Regions from separate parts of the Nocardia sp. NPDC050378 genome, predicted to be linked through region 1. Evidence: riboswitches for the same ligand, from Rfam matches in the RefSeq annotation. Region 1 holds a riboswitch; each other region holds the start of a gene.
What was found. Region 1 has a riboswitch for S-adenosylmethionine ahead of AB0I35_RS02880 (rhodanese-like domain-containing protein). Riboswitches for the same ligand answer to the same signal wherever they lie in the genome.
Positions count from the first base shown of each region.

Region 2: another riboswitch for S-adenosylmethionine. It lies ahead of AB0I35_RS21880 (LLM class flavin-dependent oxidoreductase); the one in region 1 lies ahead of AB0I35_RS02880 (rhodanese-like domain-containing protein).
Region 3: another riboswitch for S-adenosylmethionine. It lies ahead of AB0I35_RS28730 (bifunctional o-acetylhomoserine/o-acetylserine sulfhydrylase); the one in region 1 lies ahead of AB0I35_RS02880 (rhodanese-like domain-containing protein).

Region 1 covers NZ_JBFAKI010000001.1:619,225-623,625, reverse strand. The annotation lists gene fgd (glucose-6-phosphate dehydrogenase (coenzyme-F420)) at 1-327, shown strand, start outside; gene AB0I35_RS02885 (O-succinylhomoserine sulfhydrylase) at 425-1,633, opposite strand; gene AB0I35_RS02880 (rhodanese-like domain-containing protein) at 1,630-2,061, opposite strand; SAM riboswitch class IV at 2,079-2,197, opposite strand; gene AB0I35_RS02875 (hypothetical protein) at 2,243-2,701, opposite strand; gene AB0I35_RS02870 (FAD-dependent oxidoreductase) at 2,893-4,281, shown strand.
Region 2 covers NZ_JBFAKI010000010.1:85,678-90,078, reverse strand. The annotation lists gene AB0I35_RS21885 (ABC transporter substrate-binding protein) at 1-1,378, opposite strand, end outside; gene AB0I35_RS21880 (LLM class flavin-dependent oxidoreductase) at 1,375-2,445, opposite strand; SAM riboswitch class I at 2,452-2,548, opposite strand; gene AB0I35_RS21875 (hypothetical protein) at 2,807-3,514, shown strand; gene AB0I35_RS21870 (glycosyltransferase family 2 protein) at 3,599-4,401, opposite strand, start outside.
Region 3 covers NZ_JBFAKI010000020.1:41,008-45,408, reverse strand. The annotation lists gene AB0I35_RS28735 (homoserine O-acetyltransferase) at 1-605, opposite strand, end outside; gene AB0I35_RS28730 (bifunctional o-acetylhomoserine/o-acetylserine sulfhydrylase) at 602-1,918, opposite strand; SAM riboswitch class IV at 1,996-2,106, opposite strand; gene AB0I35_RS28725 (TetR family transcriptional regulator) at 2,172-2,873, opposite strand; gene AB0I35_RS28720 (MFS transporter) at 3,008-4,401, shown strand, end outside.

The DNA of each region.
Region 1 (4,401 bases):
ATCGAGATCAAGATCTCCTACGACACCGATCCCGAACTCGCCCTGGAGAACACCCGCTTCTGGGCGCCCCTGTCGCTGACCCCCGAACAGAAGCACGACATCACCGACCCCATCGAGATGGAAGCCGCCGCCGACGCCCTGCCCATCGAACAGGTCGCCAAGCGCTGGATCGTCGCCAGCGACCCCGACGAGGCCGTCGCCCAGATCAAGCCCTACCTAGACGCGGGCCTCAACCACCTGGTCTTCCACGCCCCCGGCCACGACCAACTCCGCTTCCTCGACCTCTTCCAGCGCGACCTGGCTCCCCGTCTGCGCGCGCTGGGCTGACCTGCCGCGACCATGGTCGTCGTCATGTTCGAGGAGCTACCGAGCCCGCGGCCACGTCGGCACTAGTGTGCGCCTTCGCCGGGTCGATCCACCCGAACTAGCTCAGCGCGTGGTCGAGGTCGCCCAGGAGGTCTTCGATGTCTTCCAGGCCGACCGAGATGCGGACCACGCCGTCGGAGAGACCGATGGAGGCGCGGCCTTCGGGGCCCATGGCTCGGTGGGTGGTGGTGGCGGGGTGGGTGATCATCGTCTTGGCGTCGCCGAGATTGTTGGAGATGTCGATGATGCGCAGGCGGTTGAGGACCTCGAAGGCTCGCTTCTTGCCGTCGTCGCCGTGCAGGGCGAAGGTGACGACGGTGCCGCCGCCCGACATCTGCTCCTTGGCCAGGGCATGCTGCGGATGTGACGGCAGGAAGGGGTACTTCACCCATTCCACCGACTTGTTCGTCTCCAGGAACTCGGCGACCCGCAGTGCCGATTCGGTCGACTGACGCACGCGAAGCGGCATCGTCTCCAGCCCCTTGAGCAAGGTCCAAGCGTTGAACGGACTCAGCGCCGGACCGGTGTGGCGCATCAGGGTTTTCACGGGACCATCGATGTAGTCCTTGGCGCCGAGGATGGCGCCGCCGAGGACGCGGCCCTGGCCGTCGATGTGCTTGGTGCCGGAGTAGACGACCACGTCGGCGCCGAGTTCGAACCCGCGCTGCAGCAGCGGGGTGGCGAAGACGTTGTCCAGCACCACTTTCGCGCCTGCGGCGTGGGCCAGTTCGGTGACCCTGCGGACGTCGACGAGGGTTTGCATCGGGTTGGCCGGGGTCTCGAAGAACACGGCCTGGGTGGGTACCGACAGAGCCTGCTCCCACTGCGAGAGGTCGTCGCCGTCGACGAAGACGGTCTCGATCCCCCAGCGCGGCAGGATCTCGTTGCACACCACGAAGCAGGAACCGAACAGACTGCGCGCGGCGACGAGCCGGTCGCCTGCCTTCAGCAGCGCGCCCAGCGCGGTGAACACCGCCGACATGCCCGAGGCGGTCGCGAACGCGGCCTCGGCGCCGTCGAGCAGGCGGATGCGCTCCTCGAACATGGCCACCGTCGGGTTGCCGAAGCGGGAGTAGACGAAGTGTTCGACATCGCCGGTGAACGCGGCCTCGGCGGCCTCGGCGTTCTCGTAGACGAAGCCGGAAGTCAGGTAGAGCGCCTCGGACGTCTCGTCGAATCCGGAACGACGCAGGCCACCGCGCACGCCGAGGGTGGCGGGACCGACCCCTTCGGGCAGCGGCTTGTCGAAGGAACCACCGGTGATCATGCGAAGTCTCCTAATGCCTGGCGCCACGGCAGGCCGACGGCGCGCCAGCCGGTGCTGCCGCGCTGCCCGAACGCGTCGGGGCCGCCCTCGAAACCGTCGAGCACGTTGTAGGACGGGGTGATCCCCGCCGCGGTGGCCACCGTCGCCGCGTGCGCCGAGCGCTGACCCGAGCGACACAGGAACACCACGGGTGCGTCGGCCGGGCGGTCGGCGAGGACCTGTTCGAGCTGCTCACCGAAGCGCGGGTTGCGCGCGCCGGTGCCGTCGACCCATTCGATGAAGTGCGCGGGGCGCTCGATGGAGCTGGTGTCGGGAATGCCGATGTGGGCCCACTCGCCTTCGGTGCGCACGTCGACCAGCACCGCGTCGGGATGCTCGGTCAGGATTTCCCACGCCTTCTCAGGGGTGATGTCGCCGGCGTAACTCATGTCGATCCTCCTGCGTGAATCCGCTCTTGCCGAGGCGGGGGAGTCCAGCACACGGCCAGGTCGTCACCCGGAGCACCCCACCGCGGAGGAGGGTTGCCGACCAGCGAGCCGGGGCTTGACGCTGGTACTCATGACCTTGCGATCTGAGATTGCCCCGGCACTGGTCACCGTGTCAAACCCCTCAGGGGGTGCACACCAGCCAGGCGCCGTCGACCCGGGTGAGATTCCAGGTGCTCGACGTCGCCTGCCCGCCCACCGAAACCGTGGCGTCGATCTTGGCCCGGTTGCCGTTGACGGTGGCGTTTGAAAAGCCCTTCTTGTCGATCGTCACCGCTGATTCCGGGCCGCCGAGCCGTTCGGTGAGACCCGATTTCGCCTCGTCGAACCCGGGGCACGCCACCCCGGGCGGCGGACGCTGATCGGTGCGCGAGCGCGCGTCGATATAGTTGGTGACGGCGGCCGCGAGCCGATCGGCCTCTGTGACATTTTTCTCAGCGGGTGCGAGGAGCCCGCCGACGACGATGCTGATGAGCACGACGACCGCGATCACCGCGGCCGCGACGAACGGGACGATGGACCGCTTGTCGGTCTGATCGACCTCGATGGGCTGATCGTCCGAGCCTGTTTGCTCCTCGCTCATGTGGTAATCCTGACAGACCCGGGCCGGGCAGCTACACCGCGCGCCGGGTTGCCGCAACACCGCAGCTAGAATCGCGTTGATTACGGCCTGCCGCCGACGAGGACGGCAGCGGCCGGTAGCCGGTTTCCGACTTAGCCTAAGCTAAGTTGACGCCGTCACATCGTTTCTCGACCAAAGGGTGCGCGTAGACAATGACCGAACAGACAGCGACTCGCCCGCTTCGCATCGCGATCGTGGGTGCGGGACCGGCCGGTATCTACGCCGCCGACGCGTTGATGAAGTCCGACGCCGAGGTCAGCATCGACCTCTACGAGCGCATGCCCGCGCCCTTCGGTCTCATCCGCTACGGCGTCGCGCCCGACCACCCGCGCATCAAGGGCATCATCACCGCCCTGCACAAGGTGCTCGACAAGGATCAGGTGCGCCTGCTCGGCAACATCGACTACGGCACCGACATCACCCTCGACGACCTGCGGCAGTTCTACGACGCGGTGATCTTCTCCACCGGTGCCAACGCCGACCGCGCGCTGCCGATCCCCGGCATCGACCTCGACGGTTCCTACGGCGCCGCCGACTTCGTCTCCTGGTACGACGGGCACCCCGACGTGCCCCGTTCGTGGCCGCTGGATGCCGAGAAGGTCGCCGTGCTCGGCGTCGGCAACGTGGCCCTGGACGTGGCGCGCGTGCTCGCCAAGACCGGCGACGAGCTGCTGCCCACCGAGATCCCGCCGAACGTCTACAAGGGGCTCAAGGAGAACAAGGCCGTCGAGGTGCACGTCTTCGGGCGTCGCGGTCCCGCGCAGGCCAAGTTCACCCCCCTCGAGCTGCGTGAACTCGACCACTCGCCGACCATCGAGGTGATCGTCGACCCCGAGGACATCGACTACGACGAGGGTTCCGAGGCCGCGCGCCGCAACTCCAAGCAGGTCGACATGGTCGCCAACACCCTCGAGCAGTGGGCCATCCGCGACCAGGGCAACCGCCCGCACAAGCTGTTCCTGCACTTCTTCGAGTCGCCCGCCGAGATCGTCGGCGACGAGAACGGCCGGGTCGTCGGTCTCAAGACCGAGCGCACCCAGCTCGACGGCACCGGCAACGTCAAGGGCACCGGCGAGTTCAAGCAGTGGGACGTGCAGGCCGTCTACCGCGCCGTCGGTTACCTGTCACAGAACATCAACCAGCTGCCGTTCGACGATCAGGCAGGCACCGTGCCCAACGAGGCCGGTCGCGTGATCGCCGACGAGAGCGCCGAGGGTGCGGCCCGTTTCATGCCCGCCACCTACGTCACCGGCTGGATCAAGCGTGGCCCCGTCGGCCTGATCGGCCACACCAAGGGCGACGCCAACGAGACCATCGCCTGCCTGCTCGACGACGCGAAGAACTTCACCCCCGCGCCGAAGCCCGAGCTGGACGCCGTCACCGAGTTCCTCGAGGGCAAGGGCATCCCGTTCACCACCTGGGCCGGCTGGTACCGCCTCGACGCCCACGAACGCGCCCTCGGCGAGCCCGAGGGCCGCGAGCGCGTCAAGGTCGTGGAGCGAGAAGACATGCTCCGCGCTAGCGAGCCCCACAAGGCCTGACAGCGATGACAAGGCCGGTGGACGCGAGAGCAGAACCCTCGCCCACCGGCCTTTTCCGCGCGTACCCGCCTGTTTTCTCGGTCGAAGTCGGCCGATCCGCCTAGCTCGAGGCATCCTGTA
Region 2 (4,401 bases), on a different contig from region 1:
CCGACAGATTGCGGCCGGTGAGGGCGAACGAGGTGCGCAGGATGTCACCGTCGGCGCGGGTGGAGTTGCCGTAGACGGCGTCGTAGTCCTTGCTGTTCTGCCGGGCCGTCTGCTCCGAGAACGACACCAGGTCGAGTCGCAGATCCACCCCGACCTGCCGCAACTGCTGCTGCACCAGCTCCAGAATCGCCTGGTTACCCGCGAACACTTGACTGAAGGTCACCCCGAAGCTCAGGCGCTCACCGCCCTTCACCCGGATACCGTCGGCGCCGGGCAGCCAGCCCGCCTGATCCAGAATCGACTTCGCCTTCGCCGGGTCGTAGCCGAGCCGGGCCGAGAGGTCGGTATAGGCCGGGGTCGACGCGGCCAGCACCGAGGTGGCGGGTTGGAACTGTGGGCTCAGGACGGTGTCGATCAGCTGACGCCGGTCCAGCGCGGGCAGCAATGCCTGCCGCACTGCCGGATCACGCAACGGCCCACGCGTCACATTGGGGTGGAAACCGAAGACCAGGCCCGGGTTCGATGTCGAGAGCACCCGTCCGCCGACCGCCTCGATCTGCGGCGCGTCCTGCGGCAGGGCATCACTGATCGCGTCGAGCTGACCGGAAGCCAGACTGCCCGTACGCACCCCCGACTCGGGCACGACGGTGAACTCGATCCGGTCGAGATAGGCCTCACCCTCGTGGGCGAAAACATCTGAGCCCCAGCGGTATCCGGCGCGTTTGGCCAACGTCACCGAGACGTCCTGCTGGTACTCGGCATAGGTGAACGGTCCGCTGCCGATGTTGTCGCCCGCGCAGCGCGCCTCCGCCGGCTTCGCGTTGGTCGACGGGGCGAGGATCCCCAGCTGCGAGGTCGAGGACGCCTGCAGGAATTGCGCGTTCGGTGTGCTGAATTCGACCCGGGCCGTGAGCTTGTCGACCACGGTGGTGCCGATGTAGTTGGCGAGGTAGCTCACGCCGAGCGGCGCTTTGGCCCCACCGAGCCGGACCACGGCGTCGAAGGTGTCGCGCACCGATTCGGCGGTGAGCGGCGAGCCGTCGCTGAAGGTCACCCCGTCTGTGAGGGTGAAGGTGAAGACCTTCGCATCGGGGCTGACCTCCCAGCTGCGTGCCAGCCACGGGGTGATCGCCCCGGTCGCCGGATCCTGATCGGTGAGCGAGTCCACGATCTGCCGGGTCACGTAGATGGTCTGATTGCTCCCGGCCTGGGCGGGATCCGAGCACGACGGTGCCTGCGAGAGCCCGTAGCGCAGGGTGCCGCCGGGTTGCGGGGGACCGGCTGGTCCGCCGCCTGCGGTGTCCCCGCCGCCGCAGGCGACCACCGTCGCGGTGGCGGCGAGAACACCGGCGAACGCGGCGATGCGATGTCGAATCACGAAACAACTCCAGCGAATTCACGGCCTGCGGCCAGGGGACGGCTCGGGATGCGGCGGCGCAACTCCGGCGCCACCTCGGCCTGGAACAGTTCGAGACTGTCCAGATAGTCGGACTCGGCTCGGCCCTCACGATCGGCGGACAGGTGGATCACCTCGTGCCCGAACTGCTCGTGGTACCGGCCGACCTTGTCGATCACCTGCTCCGGACTGCCGACCAGGGCGGAGGAACGGGCGAGGAAATCCTCGAGGGTCTCGAAGACCACCGGATTGCCCACCTGCCGCTGCAACGCGGTGCGCGCCTCGTAGAGCGGGCGATACACCTCGACGGCCTCCTGGGAGGTCCGCGCCACGTGCAGACCGGCCGTGCCCGCACCGACCAGGGCGTCGGCGGGGTCGCGCCCGTAGTCCACCCAGCGCTGCCGGTAGTGGCGGATCAGCTCGGCGTACGGCTCGATCGGGTGCGTGACGTTCGCCGAGAAGACCGGGTCGCCATGGCGCGCCGCCAGCTCCACCGATTCCCGGCTCGTCGCGCTGCCGTGCCAGATCCGCAGCTTCGGCTGCAACGGGCGCGGCAATGCTCGTGCGTCGGTGAGCGGCGGCCGGAATCGGCCCGACCACGTCACCTCGTCGCGGTCCCACAGTGCCCGCAGCAGTTCGTAACCTTCGCGGTTACGGTCCCACTGATCCTCGGTCGTCACGTGGTAGAGCTGCGCCTGGGCGGTGCCGTTGCCCTTGCCGATGATCAGCTCGAGCCGTCCGTCGGACAGGTTGTCGAGCGTGGCGTAGTCCTCGAAGGCGCGCACCGGGTCGAGCAGGCTCAAGGTGGTGACCGCGGTGAACAGGGTGATCCGCGAGGTGACCGCCGCCAAATGGCTGAGCACCACCGGGGGCGCGGCGGACAGGAACGGGTCTTCGTGCCGTTCGCCGACCGCGAACCCGTCGAAGCCCAATTCCTCAGCGCGCCTGGCCTGTTCGACCACGTCACGGAAACGGTCACGGGTGCTCGGCACGACGCCGGTCACCGGATCGGGAACCCGGGTGATCAGCGTCATGAGCAGGAATTTCATCGATCTCCTCCATCGAACCCGGCAGAAGCACCCACACCCGGACAGACCGGGCGGGTTGCTGCGACGTCGTAGAGCCAGGTCTCTCAGTCGCTCTGGATGGTGCGCCCGCTGCCGAAGCGTCGAGCCGGATCAGCATGTGGCACAGCTGTGATGACGCACAACGGTAGAAATCAGCGTGAGCGCAGCGGTTGGAATCGGATGCGGGTGCGGGCACAATCGCCGACGTCGGGCCCGGTCGACCCACCCCAGGCCCCCGCTGTGGCGGTACGCGACGCGCCGAATACCCGGTCACTTCACCTGCGCGGATTCACCGGATCGCGGGAGTAATCTCGGCCTTCTCAGCGTCGATGAGGAGTTCGCCGTGACTGTTGCGCGTCGTCTGACCACACTGACCTCGCTGACGGCCTGCGCCGCCGCCGTGCTGCTTGCCGCCCCCGTCGCCGCCGACCCACCGGTGCGGCCCGCCGTCACCCGCGACGCCCCGGCCACACCCGCAGCGGGCCCCGGCGATCTCCTCGCCGCCTATCAGACGGTCGTCGAAACCCTCGAGGCCCTCGGCATCCAGCCCTTCCTGTACCCGACGGTCGCCGCGAACTGTTCCGGTGACGGTCTCGGCCTGGTCCCGGCTGTCGCGGGTGCGGTTCCCGGCCCGTGGCCGACGAACACCCTGCCGATCCCCGGACTCGATCTCACGGCCGTGAAATCAGGCCAGACGCTGTTCACCTTCCTCCCGTACGGCCTGGAACCGGACACGGCCGCCACCAAGACTTCCGGTATGCAGGTGGCCTGGCTCAATATCAGCACCGGGCGCGGTGGGCTGGCCTCGATGGGGACGATCGCCGACATCGTCCGGGCGATGGTGCCGCCCGAGGTTCCCGTCGAACTCCGGCCGCTCGCCGAGAACGTCATCCGCGATTTCCTGCGCACCGCGATCCCGGTCGGCGGTGTGCGCGCGGTCCCCGTCGACACCGGGAAGGGCACCGTCCTCGCCGCCGTCTTCGGTACCACCGACAACGCGGGCCGCTCGTGCTTCTTCTTCCCGACCGTCGGCATCACCGAGGTCGCCTGATCCGGTGTCCGCGAGGGGCGGACCGTCGACAGCGCACGTCTTCCGGTGGGCACACCGAGCGGTGTTGGATACCTGGGCCGTGGGTCAGCCGTGACGAGCGAGCGGCGTTTCCGGTGCGACGAGGGGTCGCTGCTTCCAGCGCAGCCGCCCCGTGCGATGCAGGCGGTGCGAGCGGGCCCACAGGGTGAGGTAGTAGCCGACGGACACCGGATGGGCCAACGCCGAGCCGAGGTCGGCACCGGTGGGTGGGCGCCGGGTTTCGACGGCTCGGGCCGTGAGCCGCCCGGTGACGGCGGCGAGGTAGCCGAGCAGACCCGCCCGGCGCACCCGGCCACGACCGGCGAGAACCGCCAGCGGCGGAATCCAATAGGCAAGGGCGGCAAGGACACCGATGGCCGCACCGGTGTCGACCCGGCCGCCGTAGGCCGACCACAACCAGCGGGTGTAGCCGCCGGCGAGGTCGTCGGCGCCGGTGTACATGCGGGTGCGGGCGGCGGGTCCGGCGGTGACGAGCGCGGTCCGATGACCCGCCCGGCGCAGCGCCCGCGCGAGATCGAGGTCCTCGGTGGCACTCGCCGCCACACCGGCGTGACCCCCACCCGCCCGATACGCCGCGGCGTCCACGGCGAGGAACTGCCCGCACGCCACCGCCGTCGACGGCCGCAAGCTGTGGTTGGCCGGACCCACCGGGAGCGTCGACGCCCACGACCAGGCGAGCAGCGGCTGAACCAGCTGCTCGGCGACCGAACCCGAATCCTGCGCCGGCCACGCCGACACCAAACCCGCACCGCGCTTGCGCAATTCGGTCACCGCGGCGGCGATCGCCTCCGGTTGGAGGCGCACATCGGCATCGACGAAGACCAGTGCCGCCGCATCGGTCCTGGCGG
Region 3 (4,401 bases), on a different contig from region 1:
GTGGTCTGAGTGCCGATCTGATCGGCGGTGGCACGTGCGCCGACGGCGAGCACCAGCGCCGCCGACACCCGCTGTGGATGCCCGATGATCCACTCGAGCACCCGCATGCCACCCATCGACCCGCCGACGACGGCACCGAGCCGCTCGATGCCGAGCAGGTCGAGCAACTGCGCCTCGGCGGTCACCTGGTCGCGAATGGTCACCCAGGGAAACCGTGCGCCCCAAGGCTTTCCGTCGGGCGCGAGCGAAGACGGGCCCGTGCTGCCCTTACAGCCACCGAGCACATTGGTGGCGATCACACACCACTCGTCGGTGTCGATCGGCGCGCCGGGCCCGACCATGCCCTCCCACCAGCCGGGCGCCCCGTCGGGCCCACCGACGACATGGGAGTCGCCGGTGAGCGCGTGTTCGACGAGCACCACATTGTCGAGCGTGGGGGAGAGCTCACCCCACCGTTGCACCGCCAGCCGCACATCGGGGACGACCGCGCCGTTCTCCAGCGTCACGTCCCCGATGGCGACCACGCCGAGTCGCCCGTCCGGTGGTGGCAGCAGGGCCACCCCGGTGCCGGGACGGGTGATCGGCGATTCGGTGCTCACAGTCACGTCGTCGCCGCCGCGAAACCGGCCCGCAGATCGGCCAGGATGTCGTCGATTCCCTCGATACCCACCGCGAGCCGGACCAGGCCGGGAGTGACGCCGGCGGCCAGCTGCTCCTCCGGTGTCAACTGCGAGTGCGTGGTCGACGCCGGGTGGATCACGAGAGAACGCACATCACCGATGTTAGCCACATGGCTGTGCAGGCTGAGCGCGTCCACGAACTTCTTGCCCGCGTCGACACCACCTGCCAGCTCGAACGACACGATCGCGCCCGCACCCTTGGGTGCCAGCTGCTTGGCCCGCTCGTGCCAGGGCGAGGACTCGAGTCCCGCGTAGTGCACCGCGTCGACACCGGGCTGCGCGGCGACGAACTTCGCCACCTCGACCGCGTTGCTCACGTGCCGTTCCACCCGCAGGCTCAGCGTCTCGATGCCCTGGGCGATCAGGAAGGCGTTGAACGGTGACACCGCCGCGCCGAGGTCGCGCAACAACTGCACGCGCGCCTTGAGCGCGAACGCCGGGGCACCGAGATCGGCGAAGACCGCGCCGTGGTAGCTCGGATCGGGCTCGGTGAAGCCGGGGTACCGGGCGTTGCCCTCGGCGTCACGCACGGTCCAGTCGAAGGTGCCGCCGTCGACGATCACGCCCGCCACCGCCGCGCCGTGGCCACCGAGGTACTTCGTGGCCGAGTGCACCACGATGTCGGCGCCGTGGGCCAGCGGCTGGATCAGGTACGGAGTGGCGACGGTGTTGTCCACGATCAGCGGCAGCCCGTTGTCGTGAGCGACCCCGGCGATACCCGGGATGTCGAAGACCGCGCTGCTCGGGTTGGCGATGGTCTCGCCGTAGAACGCCTTGGTGTTGGGGCGGATCGCGGCCTGCCACTGCGCGAGGTCGTCGGGGTCCTCGACGAACGACACCTCGATGCCGAGCTTGGGCAGCGAGTAGTGGAAGAGGTTGTAGGTGCCGCCGTACAGGTGCGGGCTGGACACGATGTGGTCACCGGCGCCTGCCAGATTCAGGATGGCGTAGGTCTCGGCCGCTTGGCCCGAGGCCACCAGCAGCGCCGCGACACCGCCTTCGAGGGCGGCGACCCGCTGCTCCACCGCGTCCTGGGTGGGGTTCATGATCCGGGTGTAGATGTTGCCCGGTTCGGCGAGCCCGAACAGCGCGGCGGCGTGCTCGGTGTCGCGGAAGGTGTAGGAGGTGGTCTGGTAGATCGGCAGTGCCCGCGCGTTGGTGGTCGCGTCGGGGGCCTGGCCCGCGTGGATCTGCTTGGTCTCGAACGACCAGTTCTCGGGCAGGGCGGCGTCGGTCATGGTCAATGCTCCAGGGGTTGTGCGTCAGGGTTCAGCTGGGGCGGATCGACGGACAACAACACATGGGGGCCTCCTGAAATGCGCGCTTGCTCCCGACCTTCGGGAGCCCGGTCATCACCCGGAGCACCCCACCGCAGCTGGAGGGTTGCCGACCAGCGAGCCGGGGCTTCGCGCTGGTACTCATGACCTTGGACGACATGTTAACCGGACATCGCGCCGGTGGGGAAACTTCCCCCGCGTTTCCTGCCTCACATCACCGTGCCGCCGGTGCGGCGAAGCCGGGTGTGTCGTCGCCCGGTGCGCCGCAGACCTGCCGCAATCCGTGATAGGCGCGCAGGATCGCTTCGCGGGTGACCCGCACCGCCGCCTCCGGTGAGGTGGGCAGTACGTGCTCGGTGTCGGCGACCGCGAGGTGACACAGCGTCTGCCACGTGCCCGCGACCAGCTTCACCAGAAAATCGTCGGGTGTGGTCCCCATCCGCCGGGCCAGTTCCTCGCACACCGCGACGTTCTTCTTCTCCGCGTATTCCAGGGCCCGCGCGTTGACCGCCTGGCTGGCCCGCATGATCCGCTGCGTCTGCAGGAACTGGTGCAGGAACCGCAGACCGTCGGCATCGGCCTCGGACTCGACCACCTGGAGGTAGGCGCCGCACAGGGCTCGCAGTTCGTTGCCGGTATCGGGCTGGCCGCGCAGCGCGACGGCGACGGCGTGGCCGAAGTCGTCGATCGGGGCGAGCACGATGTCCTCTTTGAGCGCGAAGTACCGGTTGACGGTGCGGGGGGATACGTCGGCTCCGGCGGCGATCTGCTCGACGGTGGTCGCGTCGAAGCCCTGGGTATCGCACAGGTCGAGTCCGATCGCGACGATCGCGGCCCTGGTCTGCGCCTTCTTGCGCTCGCGCAGGCTCGGCGGAGCCGGCCGGTCGGAGGCGGTCGGAGTGGTCGAGTCGAGCATTTCGCCAGCTTAGCGTTTCAGCATGGCAAGCTGGCGCGACCTGCCAAGTGGCGCGTTCAGACAAATTTCTCTTGACGCCAATTGTCGCACGGTGCCAGGATTGGCCGACGCATGCCGAGTGATGAGGAGCCCAGGTGACCGGCACCGAACTGAAATCCGAATATGCTGCAGCCCCGGCGAATTCGATGCGATGGTGGGCGCTCGTCGTGCTCTCCGCCGCGCAGCTGATGGTGGTGCTCGACGCCACCGTCATCACCATCGCGCTGCCGTACGCCCAGCGCGACCTCGCCATCACCGACGGTGATAAACAGTGGGCCATCACCGCCTACACGCTCATCTTCGGCGGGTTGCTGCTGCTCGGTGGGCGGATGGCCGACTACCTGGGCCGCCGCCGCATCTTCCTGGTCGGCCTCGTCGGCTTCGCCGTCGCCTCGGCGCTGGCGGGCCTGGCGCAGAACACCGTGCAGTTGTTCCTCGGCCGTGGACTCCAGGGCGCGTTCGCCGCCCTGCTCGCGCCCGCGGCGCTGTCGCTGCTGTCGGTGATCTTCACCGACGTGCGCGAACGGGCGCGCGCGTTCGCGGTGTTCGCCGGGATCACCGCCGGTGGGGTGGCGTTCGGGCTGATCGTCGGCGGCGCGCTCACCGAGTTCGCGTCCTGGCGGTGGACGTTGCTGATCAACACCCCGATCGCCCTGGTCGCGGTGGCCGGTGCGCTCGCCGTGATCGCCCGTGACATCCCCGCACCGCGCACCGGCGGCTACGACCTGCCCGGTGCCGTCACCGTGACTCTCGGTCTGGTCGCGATCGTCTACGGATTCAGCCGGGCCGCCGAGCACGGCTGGCTGGCGCCGAGCACCCTCGGACTGCTCGGTGCCGGTTGCGCGTTGCTCCTGGTCTTCGTCGTCATCGAGGCCCGATCGACGAATCCGCTACTGCCCCTTCGTATTCCCGGGGAGATCAACCGCGGCGGTGCTTTGCTCACCGCGCTGCTGATCCCCATCGCGATGTTCGCCATGTTCCTGTTCCTCAGCTTCTACTACCAGAACACCCTGGGATATTCGCCGCTCGAGGCGGGCATCGCGTTCCTGCCCTTCCCGATCGGCATCGGCATCGCGGCGGGCATCACCAGTTCGCTGCTGCCCAAGTTCGGCCCGCGCCCGGTGATGGTGGTCGGCGCCCTGCTCGGCGTGATCGGGCTGGTCTGGCTGGCGCAGCTGAGCTACGGCGACGGTTACGCGCTGAGCGTGCTGCCCGCCCAGGTCGTGATGGCCTTCGGCATGGGCCCGCTGTTCGTCGGTATGCAGGCCGTCGCGCTGCACCAGGTGCGCGCCGAGGATTCCGGTGTGGCCAGCGCCCTGCTCAACGCCGCCCAGCAGGTCGGCGGCGCGGTGGGTACCGCACTGCTCACCACGCTGTCGGTGCAGGCCGCCGAGCACTACATCGCCGAGCACCCCACCGTCGACCATCTCGTCGAACGTGCCTCGATCTACAGCTACGACGTCGCCTTCTATGTCGGGGCGGGCTTCTT